Regions from separate parts of the Mesorhizobium sp. M0174 genome, predicted to be linked through region 2. Evidence: predicted binding sites of a transcription regulator. Region 2 holds the regulator's gene; the other holds the start of a gene.
The links. The regulator PhoB, encoded in region 2, activates phosphate uptake and scavenging genes when phosphate is short. The targets are predictions, from matches to a motif close to TGTCATNNANCTGTCAT.

Region 1 (7,849 bases), on a different contig from region 2:
CGGTTCGTCCGTCATTGCGCCGGCTCCGTTTTTTCCAGGGCAAGAGGGATTTCGGGCGCAAGATGGCCGCGATGGCCTTCGGCCCGCCGCTTCTCGCAATGATCGGTGTCGGAGCAGACGAACATGTGGCCGCCATGGTCGTCGAGGATAACTTCGTCGAGATAGACGTTCTCGGCCGCGCACAGTGCGCAGGGCTGGTCGAAGGTCTGCACCTCGAACGGATGGTCCTCGAAGTCGAGGCTGACCACATCGGTGAAGGGCGGCAGTGCATAGATGCGCTTTTCGCGGCCGGCGCCGAACAATTGCAAAGCCGGCGAACGGTGCATTTTCGGGTTGTCGAATTTCGGCGTCGGCGACGGGTCCATCACATAGCGGCCCTCGACCTTGACCGGATAGGCATAGGTGGTGGCGATGCGGCCATGTTTGGCGATGTCCTCGTAGAGTTTTACATGCATCAGGCCGTATTCCTCCAGCGCATGCATTTTGCGCGTCTCGGTCTCGCGTGGCTCGAGGAAGCGCAGCGGTTCGGGGATCGGCACCTGATAGACCAGCACCTGACCCGCGCTCAGCGGATGCTCGGGGATGCGGTGGCGAGTCTGGATGATGGTCGCCTTGGCCGTCTCGGTGGTGACGGCGACATTGGCGACCTTCTTGAAGAAGGCGCGGATCGAGACGGCATTGGTGGTGTCGTCGGCGCCCTGGTCGATGACCTTGAGCACATCATCCGGGCCAATGATCGAAGCGGTGACCTGCACACCGCCGGTGCCCCAGCCATAGGGCATCGGCATTTCGCGCGAGGCAAACGGCACCTGGTAGCCAGGGATGGCGATACCCTTGAGGATCGCCCGGCGGATCATCCGCTTGGTCTGCTCGTCGAGATAGGCGAAGTTGTAGGTGGCGATGTCGGTTGGTTGTGCGGTCATTCCGCGGCCTCTCTCTTCTCTTCGGCCTTGCCGGCGTTTTCGCGGGCGTCGTGCTCGGCGCGCATGCGGCGCACGAGGTCGAGCTCGGCCTGGAAATCGACATAGTGCGGCAGCTTCAGATGCTCGACGAAGCCGGTCGCCTGGACATTGTCGGAATGCGAGATGACGAACTCCTCGTCCTGGGCGGCGGCGACGACATCCTCACCCAACTCCGAGGCACGCAGCGCGCGGTCGCATAGCGCCATGGCCATCGCCTTGCGCTCGCTCTGGCCGAAGACGAGGCCGTAGCCGCGGGTGAATTGCGGCGGCGCCTTGGCCGAGCCCTTGAACTGATTGACGATCTGGCATTCGGTGACGCGGATGCTGCCGAGCGGCACGGCAAAGGGCAGTTCCGGCACGTCCAGTTCCAGTTCGACCTTACCGATACGGACCTCGCCGACGAAGGGATGGTTGCGCGCATAGCCGCGCTGGGTGGAATAGCCGAGCGCCAATAAAAACCCCTCATCGCCGCGCGACAACGCCTGCAGGCGGATGTCGCGCGCCATCGGGAATTCGAGCGGCTCGCGGGTGATGTCGCCGGGGACATGATCTTCAGGCATGTCGCCGTCGGATTCGATCAGGCCCTCGCGGGCGAGGATCGCCGACACGCGCGGCATGGCTTCCGCCTCGCCGGCACGCTGCTCCGGCTCGGCGACTTCGCCGCCTGCGGCAAGCTCGGGATCGAGCAGCCGGTGGGTGTAGTCGAAAGTCGGGCCGAGCAACTGGCCGCCGGGCAGGTCCTTGTAGGTCGCCGACACCCGCCGCTCGACCAGCATCGTGCCTGTGTCGACCGCCTTGGTGTAGCCGAAGCGCGGCAGCGTGGTGCGATAGGCGCGAATGAGGAAGATCGCCTCGATCATGTCGCCGCGCGCCTGGACGATGGCGAGTGCCGCCAATTCCCTGTCGTAGAGCGAACCTTCACTCATTACCCGGTCGACGCCGAGCGCCAGTTGCTCGACGATCTGGTCGAGGCGAAGTGCGGGCACCGAACGATCGCCGCGCCGGCGGTCGGCGAGCAGTTTGTGGGCGTTGCGAATGGCCGCTTCGCCACCCTTTACCGCGACATACATCCTACGCCTCCATCGTCTTGATGCGCGTCGTGCGCGGCAGGCAGGCAATCGCGTCGGACGTGGCGAGGATGATATCGACGCCACGCGGAAAGCGCTGGTTGTTCTGCTTCCATTGCTCGACGAAATGACGCGGCATTTGCGCCGGCGCGATCGTCGCCGTCTTCTCGATGCCCGGGCCTTCGAGCAGCAGCGGAGCGCCGGAGACAAGATCGCTGACCTCGAGGATCAGCGTCGTGGAGCGATCGGGATAATCCTGGGTGCCTTGCGAAAACCCGTCGAGCGCCATCATCTCGGCCGGCGTGGCGATCAGCGCGAAATGCGCGTCGGCCGGGGTGTTGGCGAGCGGCGCGCCGGTATGGAAGCCAAGCCAGGATTTCACCGTCGCCGAAGCCTGCAAGGCGGGGTCGAGCCAGAGCGGCGTGTCGTTATCGCACAGCGCCAGCGCAATGGCGCCCGCGGTGGCTGACAGCGGCGTCGGTGGATGGGTAAAGACCGGCAGGGGCTGCAGTGTGCCCGGCCGCGCCATCGCGTCCATCACTGCCCGGAAGACCGTCTGGGCGTCGAACACCGGATCGGCAAAGCCGCCTTCGATCGCTTGGGTTACGATGTCCATCAGTCTTCTCCGCGTACCATGGTGAAGAAATCGACCTTGGTCGCCGCCGTCTCGGCGCGGCGCTGGTCACGGGCCTTGGCCAGTGCCGTCCGCAAGGGCGCGACGAGCCTGGCCTCGACCTCGTTGCGGTGAGCCGGGTCCTGCCAGAGCGCGTCGGCGATTGCCGCCAGCCTTGCCTTCTGCTTGTCGCGGCCGAGCGCATAGCAGTGGCCGACCTGTCCGGAGGCGAGCCGGACGGTGGCGCGGGTGACCGTCGCCTCGCCAACGTTGAACGGCGCGCCGCCGCCACCGATGCGGCCACGCACGGTGACCAGGCCGGTTTCGGGGCCGCGCAGGAGTTCCGCCTCAGAAGGCAGGCCGGCTTCGTTCCACAGACGGACGATATCGTCGCTGGTCGATTGCGCCAGCGTTGCCATAACGGCCTTGCGCCCAGCCTGATCGCGCGCTTCCTGTCCTCGCATGGTTAACACTCCCTTGCATTGAAATTTGTCTATTGATATAGACAATTATACAAATTATATCTATTATCTAATGCGTGTCTATGACGGGTGCATGACAAGGGCGAGAAGAGGGGGCGCAAAGGTTGGGGCAGAAAATGATCGGACAAGCCAACAGCATCGAGCGGCGCAGCGGTGTCGCGCTGTGGCGGCAGATCGCCGATCGGATCCTGCATTCGATTGCCGTCGGCGATTTTCCCGAAAATGCGGCGTTGCCGCCGGAGGTGGCACTTGCCGAGCGCTATGGCGTCAACCGCCACACCGTCCGCAGCGCCATTGCAGCGCTGGTGCAGGAGGGTGTGCTCAGGGCAGAGCAGGGGCGGGGCACCTTCGTGCTGTCGCGCAGGCGGCTGTCATATCCGATCGGCGCCCGCACCCGCTTTTCGGAGGGATTGCAAGGACAGGCGTCCGAGCGGCATATCACCTTGCTTGCGTCATCGGTCGAGCCTGCCAACCGTCGTGTCGCAGAGAGCTTAGGCCTTGCAAAGGGGGTCGACGTGATACGCCTGGAAACGCGCGGCGAAGCCGATGGAATGCCGGTGTCCCGCGCTGCCGGCTGGTTCGATGCCAGGCGCTTTGCCGGGATCGATGCTGCCATGGCGGAAACGGGTTCGATCACCGCATCGCTGGCACGCTTCGGCGTCAGCGACTATCTCCGGCAATCGACGGTGCTGTCGGCGCGCCATGCCGATGCCGCCGACCTTGCGGACCTCGACCTGCAGCCCGGCGCCATCGTGCTGGTGACGGTCGCCGTCAACGTCACGCCCGACGGTCAGCCGATCCAGTTTTCGGAGTCGCGCTTCCCGGCCGAGCGGATCGAGCTCAAACTGTCGGCGCTCTGAGATGCGCCAGCCCCGGCATCATCCGACCTGAATGACAGCCTTGATCAGGCCGGACTTCTCATGCGCCCAGCGGGCGAGGTCATGCGGCGTTTCGCCAAGCGTCGTGCGGTGCGTGACGAGCTTAGCCAACGGCACCGCGCCGTTGCGGATCGAGGCGGCGACATGGTCGAAATCGGCACGCAGCGCGTTGCGGCTGCCGATCAGCATCATCTCGCGCTTGTGGAATTCGGGATCGGAAAAGGCGATGTCGTCCTTGACGACGCTGACCAGCACCAGCGCCCCGCCATGCGCGACATGGGCGAAGGCCGACTGCACCGACTGGGTGTTGCCGGTGGCATCGAAAACCATGTCAAAACCGTCGCCGTCGGTTGCTTGCCGCACCAGGTCCGCAGCAGCGCCCTGCGAGCCGTCGAGGGTCGCGAAGCCGAGTTCGCTTTCGGCGAAACTCAGCCTCCCCGCACTCATGTCGAGCAGCGTCACGTCGAGCCCGGCGATGCGGGCGAACAGCGCCGTGCCGAGCCCGATCGGGCCAGCGCCAATGACCAGCGTGCGCGCACCTGGATCAGCCAGCGAGCGCCGCACGGCATGGGCGCCGATCGCCAGGAATTCCACGGCAGCAGCATCGGCCAGCGACAGGCCGTTTGCCGGATAAAGATTTTGCGCCGGCACCAGGATTTGCTCGCACATGGCGCCGTCGCGGTGGACGCCGAGCACCTCGATCTTGACGCAGCAATTCGGCTTGCCGTGCCGGCAGGCGATGCATTTGCCGCAGGCGAGATAGGGATTGACGACCACCGGTTCGCCGATTGCCAGATCGACGCCCTCACCAACCTCGATCACGGTGCCGGAAACTTCGTGGCCCATAGTGCGGGGATAGGCGAGGAACGGGTGCTTGCCTTCGAAGATGTGATAGTCGGTGCCGCAGATGCCGACATGGCTGACGGCGACCAGCGCCCAGCCGGCGGGCGGCGCGCCAGGCGCCGGGCGATCTTCGAGGACAAGTTCGCCGGGCGAGCGGCAGACGACGGCTTTCATGCTTCAATCCAGTCGGTTCATGGCACCGCCGGCTCTGCTGTCGCGAGGCCGGCGGTTGTGGGGAGGCGGTCTATTTGCCGCGGCGGCGCAGCCCGTCGAAATAGACGATGACGATGATCAGCACACCGGTGATGATGCGCTGCCAGAAGGCGTTGACGTTGAGCAGATTGGCGCCGTTGTTGATGGTGGCAAGGATGAAGGCGCCGAGCAGCGGCCCGTGCACTGAGCCGACAGCGCCGAACAGCGAGGTGCCGCCGATCACCGAGGAGGCGATCGCCTGCAATTCCCAGCCCTCGGCCTGTGTCGGATTGCCGATGCCGATGCGCGAGGCGAGAAGCACGCCGACGAATGCCGCACACAGCCCCGACAGCGTGTAGGCCATGTAGATGGTGCGCTGGACGTTGACGCCTGACAGGCGCGACGCCTCGGCGTTGGAGCCGACCGAGAACAGATAGCGGCCCCAGCGGCTGTGGTGCAGGAAGATGTAGGCCGGGATGCCGACCAGGATCACCATCCAGAACAGATTGGGGACGCCGACGAAGGAACTGCGCGAGAACGTCTGGAAGGCATCGTTGTTGATCGAGATCGAGTTGCCGTTGGTCATCAACAGACCGATGCCGCGCAGCGAGGTCAGCGTCGCCAGGGTGATGATGAAGGGTGGGAGGCCCATCTTGACGATGCCGAAGCCGTGGAACATGCCGATGGCGACGCCGACCAGCAAGGTAATCAGGATGGCCAGGAACACCGGTGTGCCGGCGTTGATCAGCATCGCGACGATGACTGTGGCGAAGCCGACCACGGCGCCGACGGAAAGGTCGATGCCGCCCGTGATGATGACGAAGGTCTGGCCGACCGCCAGGATGGCGATCATCGACCCTTGCCGTAACAGGTTCGAGATGTTGTTGGCCGAGGCGAAGCTCGGCGTCGCCACCGACAGGATGACCCACAAAAGAACCAGCAGCGCCAGCAGTGTCAGCCCGAACAGGGCGTTGTAGTTGCGTTTCGGCCTTTCGGCAGCGATCGCCTCGGTGCTCATATCTTCCCTCCCGGTCTTTCTTGTTTCTCGGCCAGCGCCTGGGTGAGGATCTCCTCGTGATCAGCGGTCCGAAACCCGTGCGTAGCCACCAGTTTGCCGCGCCGGAACACATGCAGCGTGTCGGCGAGTTCATAGACCTCGGGCAGGTAGGACGAGATCAGGATGATGCCGGCTCCTTTGGATAGCAGCGCGCCGAACAGGCGGTAGATCTCGGCCTTGGTGCCGACATCGACGCCAACCGTAGGCTCGTCGAAGATGAACAGCTTGGCGCCGTGGGCGAGCCATTTGCCGATGACGATCTTCTGCTGGTTGCCGCCGGACAGGCTGGAGGCCAGGGCGCTGCGTGTCGGCGTCTTGATGCGCAGGTCAGCGATCTGGCGATCGGCTTGCGCCTTTTCCTGCGCGCGCGAGATCAGCAGATTGCTCGAGATGCGCTTGTAGATCGGCAGATTGAGGTTGAGCCCGACCGGCAGGTTGAGGCAGAGGCCCTGGTCGCGGCGGCTTTCGGGGGCCAGCGCCATGCCGAGCCTGATCGCGTCATGTTCGGAATTGACCTTGACCTCCTTGCCCTCCCAGAGGATCTGCCCGGCCGATTTGCGGTGGCGGCCATAGAGCGTGGTGACGAACTCGCTGCGCCCGGCGCCGATCAGGCCATAGAGACCGACGATCTCGCCGGCGCGGACGGACATCGAGACATTTTCGAAGCCCTTGCCCGACAGGTTCCTGGCTTCGACGATGGTCGCGCCGAACGTGAAATGCTCCTTGTGGTAGACCTGCTCGATCGAGCGGTTGATCATCATCTTGACCAGCTCGGCGTCATTGGTCTCGGCAATGTTCCTGGTGCCAACCAGCGTGCCGTCGCGCAGCACCGAGACGCGGTCGGCGAGCTCGAACACTTCTTCCATGCGATGGCTGATGTAGATGATGGTGACGCCTTCGCCCTTCAGCCGACGGATCAGCGTGAACAGCTGGTCGGCCTCCTTGCGGGTGAGGTAGGCGGTCGGTTCGTCGAAGATCAGGAATTTGGTGCCGCGCACCGTGGCGCGGGCGGCGGCGATCAGCTGCTGCTGGCCGATGGTCAGGTCACCCAGCATGACATGCGCCGGCAGGTCGAAGCCGAGATCGTCGATGATCTTCTGCGCCTGCCTGACCATCGCCCGCTGCTGGAGGATGCCGAAGCGGGAATCCTCCTCGCCGAGGAACATGTTGGCGGCGACGGTGAGATGGCGGCACAGGACGACTTCCTGATGCACGGCATTGATGCCGAGCGCCATCGCCTCATGCGGCGTTGCCAATGCGGCAGGCTTGCCCTCCCAGATGACGTCGCCGGAGGTGCGCGGCATGACGCCGGTCAGAAGCTTGATCAGGGTGGATTTGCCGGCGCCGTTCTCGCCGACGATGGCGTGGATCTCGCCGGCCTTGAAGGCGAGATCGACCGGCTTCAGCGCATGGGTGCCGGGATAGCGCTTTTCCAGCCCGCGGAGTTCGAGGATGGTCCTGCCCGGTTCCAGCGTTGGGGCCGGATGGAGTTCCTGCGCCGTCGACATCATGACAATCCTCCCAGATTGGCCCCCAAAGATTGGCCTCGCGATTGGCACGAGTGGGATGTTTCCGGGGCGAAAAGGCCCCGGAAACAGTTCACTTGCGGCTATGCTCAGTCGAGCTTCGGGTTGAGCAGCGCGTCGATCTTCGGATCCTTCATGTTGGCCTTGGTGACCAAATTGGCGCCGGTATCGACATTGGCCTCGACCTTCTCGCCCTTCGAGGCGGCGAGCGCCGTTTTGATGCCGTCAT
Region 2 (7,849 bases):
CACGACGATCTCGGCGACCATCGCCAATGAATTTACCGAGGCCGACGGCGACCTCTACACCTCCTCGCTGGTCGCGCTCGGCCTGATCCTGTTCGTCATCACCTTCCTGATCCTTGCCGCCGCCCGCTATATGCTGATGCGGATCGACGCCCGTACGGGAGCCTGACCGATGTCGACATCCTCATCGCTCCACAGCCGCCGCAAAGCCAGGAATTCGGTGATGATGGCGCTTTGCGTCGTCGCCGCCGGCATCGGACTTGCCTGGCTGGCGCTCATTCTCGGTGCGTTGGTCTATAAGGGCACAGCCGGGCTTTCGTTCGCGGTCTTCACCGAGATGACGCCACCACCGGGCGAAGCCGGCGGCCTGCTCAATGCCATCGCGGGCAGCCTGCTGATGACGATCATCGCCGTTGTCGTCGGCACGCCGATCGGCGTGCTGGCGGGAACCTACATGGCCGAGTATGGACGCTTTTCGCGCATCACCACCGTCGTCCGCTTCATCAACGACATCCTGTTGTCGGCGCCGTCGATCATCATCGGCTTGTTCGTCTATGAATTGATGGTGCGGCCAATGGGACATTTCTCGGCCATTGCCGGCGCCGTGGCGCTTGCCATCCTGGTCATTCCGGTGGTCGTGCGCACCACTGAAGACATGCTCAACCTGGTGCCGAACGCGTTGCGTGAAGCCGGTGCCGCGATCGGCGCGCCACGCTGGGTGGTGATCCGTTCGGTCGCCTACCGCGCCGCATTGTCCGGCATCGTCACCGGCATATTGCTGGCGATAGCACGCATTTCCGGCGAGACGGCGCCGCTGCTTTTCACCGCGCTCAACAACCAGTTCTGGAGCAGCAATATCAACGCGCCGATGGCCAGCCTGCCGGTGACCATCTTCCAGTTCGCTCTCAGCCCTTACGAGGAATGGCAGCAACTGGCGTGGACCGGCGCACTCATAATCACCCTGACGGTTCTGGGCTTGAGCATCCTCGCCCGCAGCCTTACCGGACGCAGAGAGGACAGATGACACAGATGTTGTCCCCAGACATGACGATGACCGAAACGGTCACCGAGAAGACGAAGATCGAGGTCAAGAACCTCAACTTCTACTACGGCCAGAGTAAGGCGCTGAAGGACATCAGCCTGTCGCTGCCCGAGCGCAGCGTCACAGCCTTCATCGGCCCTTCGGGTTGCGGGAAATCGACGCTGCTGCGCGTCTTCAACCGCATCTACGAGCTCTACCCGAAACAGACCGCCGAGGGCCAGGTGCTGCTCGACGGCAAGAACATTCTCGACCGGTCGCAGGATCTCAACCTCCTCAGGACAAAGATCGGCATGGTGTTCCAGAAGCCGACGCCGTTCCCGATGTCGATCTACGAGAACATAGCATTCGGCGTCAGGCTCTACGAGAATCTCGGCAAGTCCGAGATGGACGGCCGCGTCGAGCAAGCGTTGAAGCGGGCCGCGCTGTGGAGCGAGGTCAAGGACAAGCTAAACGCCAGCGGGTTGAGCCTGTCCGGTGGCCAGCAGCAGCGGCTCTGCATCGCGCGCACCGTGGCAGTGAAGCCGGAAGTCATTCTGCTCGACGAACCGGCTTCGGCCCTCGACCCGCTGTCGACGGCCAAGATCGAGGAACTGATCGACGAGTTGCAAGCCGACTACACGATCGTCATCGTCACCCACAACATGCAGCAAGCGGCGCGCGTGTCGCGCCAGACCGCCTTCATGTATCTGGGTGAACTGGTCGAGTTCGACCGGACTGAGAAGATCTTCACATCGCCCCGCGAGAAGCGCACGCAGGACTACATCACCGGCCGCTTCGGCTGAGCCGTTCCGATCATGCATATGAGGACAGGACCATGGGCGAACACACAGTCGCTTCTTTCGACGAGGATCTCGAGCAGATCAGTAAGCTGATCCGCGACATGGCCGACCTCGCCGGTTCGATGGTCGGCGGGGCGACCAAGGCCCTGTTGAATTCCGACAACGTGCTGGCGCAGCGCGTCGTCTCCGACGACGCCATCATGGACGCGCGTCAACGCGAACTGGACGATCGCGCCATCACCCTGATCGCCAAGCGCCAGCCAATGGCTCACGATCTGCGCCATGTCGTCGGAGCGATCCGCATGGCCGGCGACCTCGAACGCATCGGCGACCTTGCCAAGAATATCGCCAAGCGTGTGAGCGCGGTCGGCCTCAGCGTCACGCCGCGCGACCTATCGCATTCCATCGATGCGATGGCGCAGCTGGTGCTCATCCAAGTGCAGGGCGTCATCGAGGAATATGCCGCAGGCGATGCGGCCGCGTTGGCCAAGCTGCGCGCCGCCGACGAGCGTATCGACGTCAAATACACGTCCGTGTTCCGCGAGCTGTTAACCTACATGATGGAAGATCCGCGCAACATCACCGCTTGCACGCATCTGCTGTTCTGCGCCAAGAATCTCGAGCGGATCGGCGACCATGTCACCAACATCGCCGAGAATGCGTATTATGTGCTGACCGGCGAGCAATTGCCCGTCAATCGTCCGAAGCAGGACGAAACGACAATGTCCGCGCCGGTGACATGATGGGGGTGCCCAGCCGATGATCGCACCACGCATAATGGTGGTGGAGGACGAGGAGCCGTTGGGCGTGCTGCTCCGCTACAATCTCGAATCCGAAGGCTACCAGGTCGAGGTGGTGACACGCGGCGACGAAGCCGAGATCCGTTTGCAGGAAAATGTGCCCGACCTTCTGGTGCTCGACTGGATGATACCGGCGGTTTCCGGCATCGAGCTCTGCCGCAGGTTGCGCGTGCGCCCCGAAACCGAGCGGCTGCCGATCATCATGCTGACCGCGCGCGGCGAGGAGAGCGACCGGGTGCGCGGTCTTTCGACCGGCGCCGACGACTATCTGGTCAAACCGTTTTCGACGCCGGAATTCATGGCCAGGGTCAAGGCGCTGCTGCGGCGCGCCAAGCCGGAAGTGCTGTCCAGCGTGTTGAAGGTCGGCGACATCGTGCTCGATCGCGAATCGCACAGGGTCTATCGCAAGAAGAGCGAGATCCGGCTCGGGCCGACCGAATTCCGACTGCTCGAGTTCATGATGCGGCATCCGGGCCGCGTCTTCTCGCGTAGCCAGTTGCTCGATAATGTCTGGGGCGAGACGATCTACATCGACGAACGCACCGTCGACGTCCATGTCGGGCGGCTGCGCAAAGCCGTCAATAACGGCCGCATGCCGGATGTCATCCGCACCATCCGCGGTGCCGGCTATGCGATCAGGGAAGATTGACCCGCCTGGTCAGGCGACGTTCTTTCTGACGCCGGGCCTCATTTGCGCGCCCGGCGCGAAAATCTCCTGGTCGACGAAGCTTAACGCCCGCATCGCGCAGCCTTCGCGGATCAGCGGCAATTCGTTCGGCTCGGTATCGAAGGAGATCGAGCCCGAGTGCTGGCCGCCGGCGGTCTGGGCGATTGCCTTGCGCAAGGCCGGCTCGATCAGATCGAAGGCAGCGGCACTGGCGCCGACCATCGCGACCGGTGCCGGATCGATCAGCGCGAACAGCGAGCCGAGACCGAAACCCAGCGCTTCGCCGGCCTTGCGGTAGGCCTCGCGTTCCGGCCCATCCTTCTCGCGCGCGCGGGCGGCCAGCGCGCGCATGTCGGCGTCGCTGACGTCGGCGATAGGTTCGCTGTCTTCGCTCATCTGCCTGGCGTTGCGCCAGATGGCATAGTTGCCGGCATAGGCTTCGATGCAGCCGCGCCGCCCGCAACGGCAGAGCGCGCCGCCCGGACGATGGATCATGTGGCCAAATTCGCCGCCCGAGGAATGCGTCCCGGTGAACAGTTCGCCCTTCAGCACAAGCCCCATACCGATGCCATGCGAAAGCAGGATGGCGATGAAGTCGTCGCGATAGCGATCCGGATTGCGCCAGCGCAAAGCCACCGCCATCATATTGCAGTCGTTCTCCACCGTGGCCGGGATGCCGAATTCGTCCTCCAGCATGTCGGCAAAGGCGATGTCGGTCTGCGGCGTGATCGGCGACCACAGCATGGCGCGTGCAGGGGAGTCGGTAATGCCCTGAATCGCCAGGGCGATGCGGGCGACACTGCGGACGTCAAGGTCTGGGTCCTCAAGCCGGCGCCGGACGATGGCCATGCATTCGCGGATCAGCTCGTCGCGCGGCATGGTCAGCGTGTCCAGCCGGCGCTGTTCCTCGGCGACCACCTGTCCCGCATAGTCGATAATGGCGGCCGACAGGAAATTCAGTGACAACACCACGGTCAGCACCGCCGCCGCTTCCGGGTTGAGGGCGAGGCCGACCTGTGGACGACCGCGTTTCAACGAAACGGGCTCACTTGCCTTGCTCTCGGCGAGGATGCCTTCCCGTATCAGGTCGGAGGAGATCGCCGATATGGTTGAATGACTGAGGCCGGTGGTGGCTGCGATCTCCGTACGCGATGGCTGGCCGGCCCGGCGCACCGCCGAGATCACCATCGCCCGGTTGCGCCGGCGCAAATCGTCATGGCGGATTCCGACCGACATCGTTTTGCTTTCCTCCCGGTTGCCGCGGCCGCTCATGAACCGGAAGCCGTCGGTAATGTCCGACAAATAGTGTCGGATGCGGCAAATAGTGTCAGATGCAGGTGGCGCTGTCATCGTTTATTCCGACGCTCGAAAAAACTCGCACAGTCATCAAAATCCATCAGAATCGATGTTGACAGCAGCCGGAGATCGGGCCAGTATTTTTTCGAGGCTCGAAAAAATTAGAGCTTCTAAGCTGGTCTTTGAGCCAATTGGTCACGCCGTACGCGGCGCAGGGAGGATATGATGAAGAAATTCACGACCGCCATTCTGGCGGGTGTCGCCATGACGCTGGCGCTGGCGTCGGTGGCGCAGGCGAAAGACAAGGTCATCGGCGTTTCCTGGTCGAACTTCCAGGAAGAGCGCTGGAAGACCGACGAGGCCGCAATGAAGGCGGCCATCGAGGCCGCCGGCGACAAGTATATTTCCGCCGACGCACAGTCCAACCCCGGCAAGCAGCTCACCGACGTCGAGAGCCTGATCTCGCAGGGTGCCAATGCGCTGATCATCCTGGCACAGGATGCCTCGGCCATCGGGCCGGCCGTGCAGAAGGCACTGGACGAAGGCATCCCGGTCGTCGGCTATGACCGGCTGATCGAGAACAAGGACGTGTTCTATCTGACCTTCGACAACAAGGAAGTCGGCCGCATGCAGGCCCGCGAAGTCTTCAAGGTGAAGCCGGAAGGCAACTACGTCTTCATCAAGGGTTCGGGTTCCGATCCGAATGCCGATTTCCTGTTTGCCGGTTCGATGGAGGTGCTGAAGGAGGCCATCGACAGCGGCAAGATCAAGAATGTCGGCGAGGCCTATACGGACGGCTGGCTGCCGGCCAACGCTCAGAAGAACATGGAACAGTTCCTGACCGCCAACGACAACAAGGTCGATGCCGTGGTCGCGGCCAATGACGGCACCGCCGGTGGCGTCGTCGCCGCGCTGACGGCGCAAGGGCTGGCCGGATCGGTTCCGGTCTCGGGCCAGGACGGCGACCACGCCGCACTGAACCGCATCGCGCTTGGCACACAGACCGTGTCGGTGTGGAAGGACGCGCGCGAGCTCGGTAAGAACGCCGCCGAGATCGCCTCGCAGCTTGCCGACGGCAAGCAGATGACCGACATTGCCGGCGTGAAGGATTTCACCACGCCCGGCGGCAACACGGTCAAGTCGCTGTTCCTGACTCCGGTCGCCATCACCAAGGATAACCTCAACGTCGTCATCGACGCCGGCTGGATCAAGAAAGAAGAGGTCTGCGCCGGCGTGGCGGCTGGCACTGTTGCGGTCTGCAACTGAGCCGACGTTTCCGAGAAGCCCGAACGCCGCGGCCGCTCGCCGCGGCGTTTTTTCAAAAAGAATTGTTTTTCCGCTTCCGGCGGATAACTTCTAGGCTGCTTCCGGCATCCGCGGCAGACGGCAACCCGGCGGGAGAAACATCATGACCGACACGACTTCCAACACGCCGGTCGACAGCACGGCAGACCGGGCGCGGGAATCCGAGCTCGGCATCGTTGCCCGATTTCTCAAGGCAACCGAGATCGACACCCGCATGCTCGGCATGGTCGGCGCGCTGTTGGTCATCTGGATCGGCCTGCATGTCGTTTCCAGCGTACGGCTCGGCGTCAATCCGTTCGACTTCGACAGCCGGACCTTCCTGACGCCACGCAATCTCTGGAACCTCTCGGTGCAGACTTCCGCCGTGGCCATAATGGCCGCCGGAATGGTGCTGGTTATCGTCATGCGCAATATCGACCTGTCGGTCGGTTCCGCCGAAGGCCTGATCGGCGTGGTCATGGGCTTTGCGCAGGTGCATTTCCTGGTGCGAATGATCGGTCTGCAACTCGGCAACCCCTGGATCTGGATCCTGGCGCTGGCCATTGGCCTGGCGCTCGGCCTTCTGATCGGAGCGTTCCAGGGATACATCATCGCTTATCTCGAGGTGCCGGCCTTCATCGTGACGCTGGGCGGCCTTCTGGTCTGGCGGGGTGCCGCATGGTGGGTCGCCAGCGGTCAGACGATTGCGCCGCTTGATGCCACGTTCCAGCTGATGGGCGGTGGGCCGGCGGGTTCGATCGGCGCGCGATGGAGCTGGATCGTCGGAATTATCGCGTGCCTGGCGGTTGTGTTCATGCTGCTCAACGGACGGGTGCAGCGCAAGCGGTTCCGCTTTCCGTTGCGCCCGATCTGGGCCGAGACGTTCCTCGGTGTCCTCACCTGCGCTGTCATCATGGGCGCCATATGGCTCGCCAATTCCTATCCTTGGCCGGTCGGCATCGTGAACAGATACGCGGCGGCCAACAATATAACAGTTCCCGAAGGCGGGCTGTTCATCGCCCATGGCATCGCCATACCCGTGCTGATGGCTGTGGCGGTCGGGCTGATCATGACCTTCATCACCAAGCGTACCCGTTTCGGCCGCTATGTCTTCGCTATCGGCGGCAATCCGGAAGCCGCCAACCTTGCCGGTATCAACACGCGTTGGGTGACCATGAAGGTGTTCATGATCATGGGCGTGCTGGCAACGATCGCCGCGGCGATCTCGTCAGCCAGGCAGAACTCGTCGACCAATGCGCTGGGCACGCTAGACGAACTGCTGGTCATCGCCGCCGCGGTCATCGGCGGCACGTCACTTGCAGGCGGCTCCGGCACGGTGCTCGGCGCCATGCTCGGCGCCCTTTTGATGCAGTCGCTGCAATCCGGCATGGTGCTGCTCGGCATCGATTCACCGCTGCAGAGCATCGTCGTCGGTGCCGTGCTGGTGCTCGCGGTCTGGCTCGATACCGTCTATCGCAAACGCGTTTAGGGAGGAGGAACGATCATGGCCGACAAGACCGCTCCCACGGGCACGCCGCTGATCGACATGCGCAACATCTCGATCGCCTTCGGCGGCATTCGCGCCGTCGACGATGCCTCGGTCGATCTTTTCCCGGGCGAGGTGATGGCTTTGCTCGGCCACAACGGTGCCGGCAAATCGACGTTGATAAAAATCCTGTCCGGCGCCTACAAGCGCGATGCGGGCCAGATTTTCGTCAACGGCGAGGAGGCTTCGATCTCCAACCCTCGCGACGCCAAGAAGTACGGCATCGAGACGATCTATCAGACGCTGGCGCTGGCCGACAATGTCGATGCGGCCGCCAACCTTTTTCTCGGCCGCGAGCTGATGACCGGCTGGGGTACGCTCGACGACGTCGCCATGGAGGCCGAGGCGCGCAAGGTGATGGGCAGGCTCAATCCGCGTTTCCAACGCTTCAAGGAGCCGGTGGTAAAGCTTTCGGGCGGGCAGCGGCAGTCGGTGGCG

Region 1: a site for PhoB is predicted at 3,187-3,203, ahead of phnF (phosphonate metabolism transcriptional regulator PhnF). Genes of this name have one in related genera too.

Annotation. Positions count from the first base shown of each region.
Region 1 is NZ_JAMYTB010000001.1:19,683-27,531, forward strand. It holds gene phnK (phosphonate C-P lyase system protein PhnK) at 1-15, opposite strand, end outside; gene NKJ13_RS00110 (alpha-D-ribose 1-methylphosphonate 5-phosphate C-P-lyase PhnJ) at 12-923, opposite strand; gene NKJ13_RS00115 (carbon-phosphorus lyase complex subunit) at 920-2,032, opposite strand; gene phnH (phosphonate C-P lyase system protein PhnH) at 2,034-2,645, opposite strand; gene phnG (phosphonate C-P lyase system protein PhnG) at 2,645-3,106, opposite strand; gene phnF (phosphonate metabolism transcriptional regulator PhnF) at 3,241-3,984, shown strand; gene NKJ13_RS00135 (zinc-binding alcohol dehydrogenase family protein) at 4,003-5,019, opposite strand; gene NKJ13_RS00140 (ABC transporter permease) at 5,090-6,055, opposite strand; gene NKJ13_RS00145 (sugar ABC transporter ATP-binding protein) at 6,052-7,605, opposite strand; gene NKJ13_RS00150 (ABC transporter substrate-binding protein) at 7,710-7,849, opposite strand, start outside.
Region 2 is NZ_JAMYTB010000005.1:141,925-149,773, reverse strand. It holds gene pstC (phosphate ABC transporter permease subunit PstC) at 1-166, shown strand, start outside; gene pstA (phosphate ABC transporter permease PstA) at 170-1,021, shown strand; gene pstB (phosphate ABC transporter ATP-binding protein PstB) at 1,018-1,821, shown strand; gene phoU (phosphate signaling complex protein PhoU) at 1,854-2,561, shown strand; gene phoB (phosphate regulon transcriptional regulator PhoB) at 2,578-3,267, shown strand; gene NKJ13_RS12810 (ROK family protein) at 3,277-4,521, opposite strand; gene xylF (D-xylose ABC transporter substrate-binding protein) at 4,807-5,847, shown strand; gene NKJ13_RS12800 (sugar ABC transporter permease) at 5,990-7,354, shown strand; gene NKJ13_RS12795 (ATP-binding cassette domain-containing protein) at 7,370-7,849, shown strand, end outside.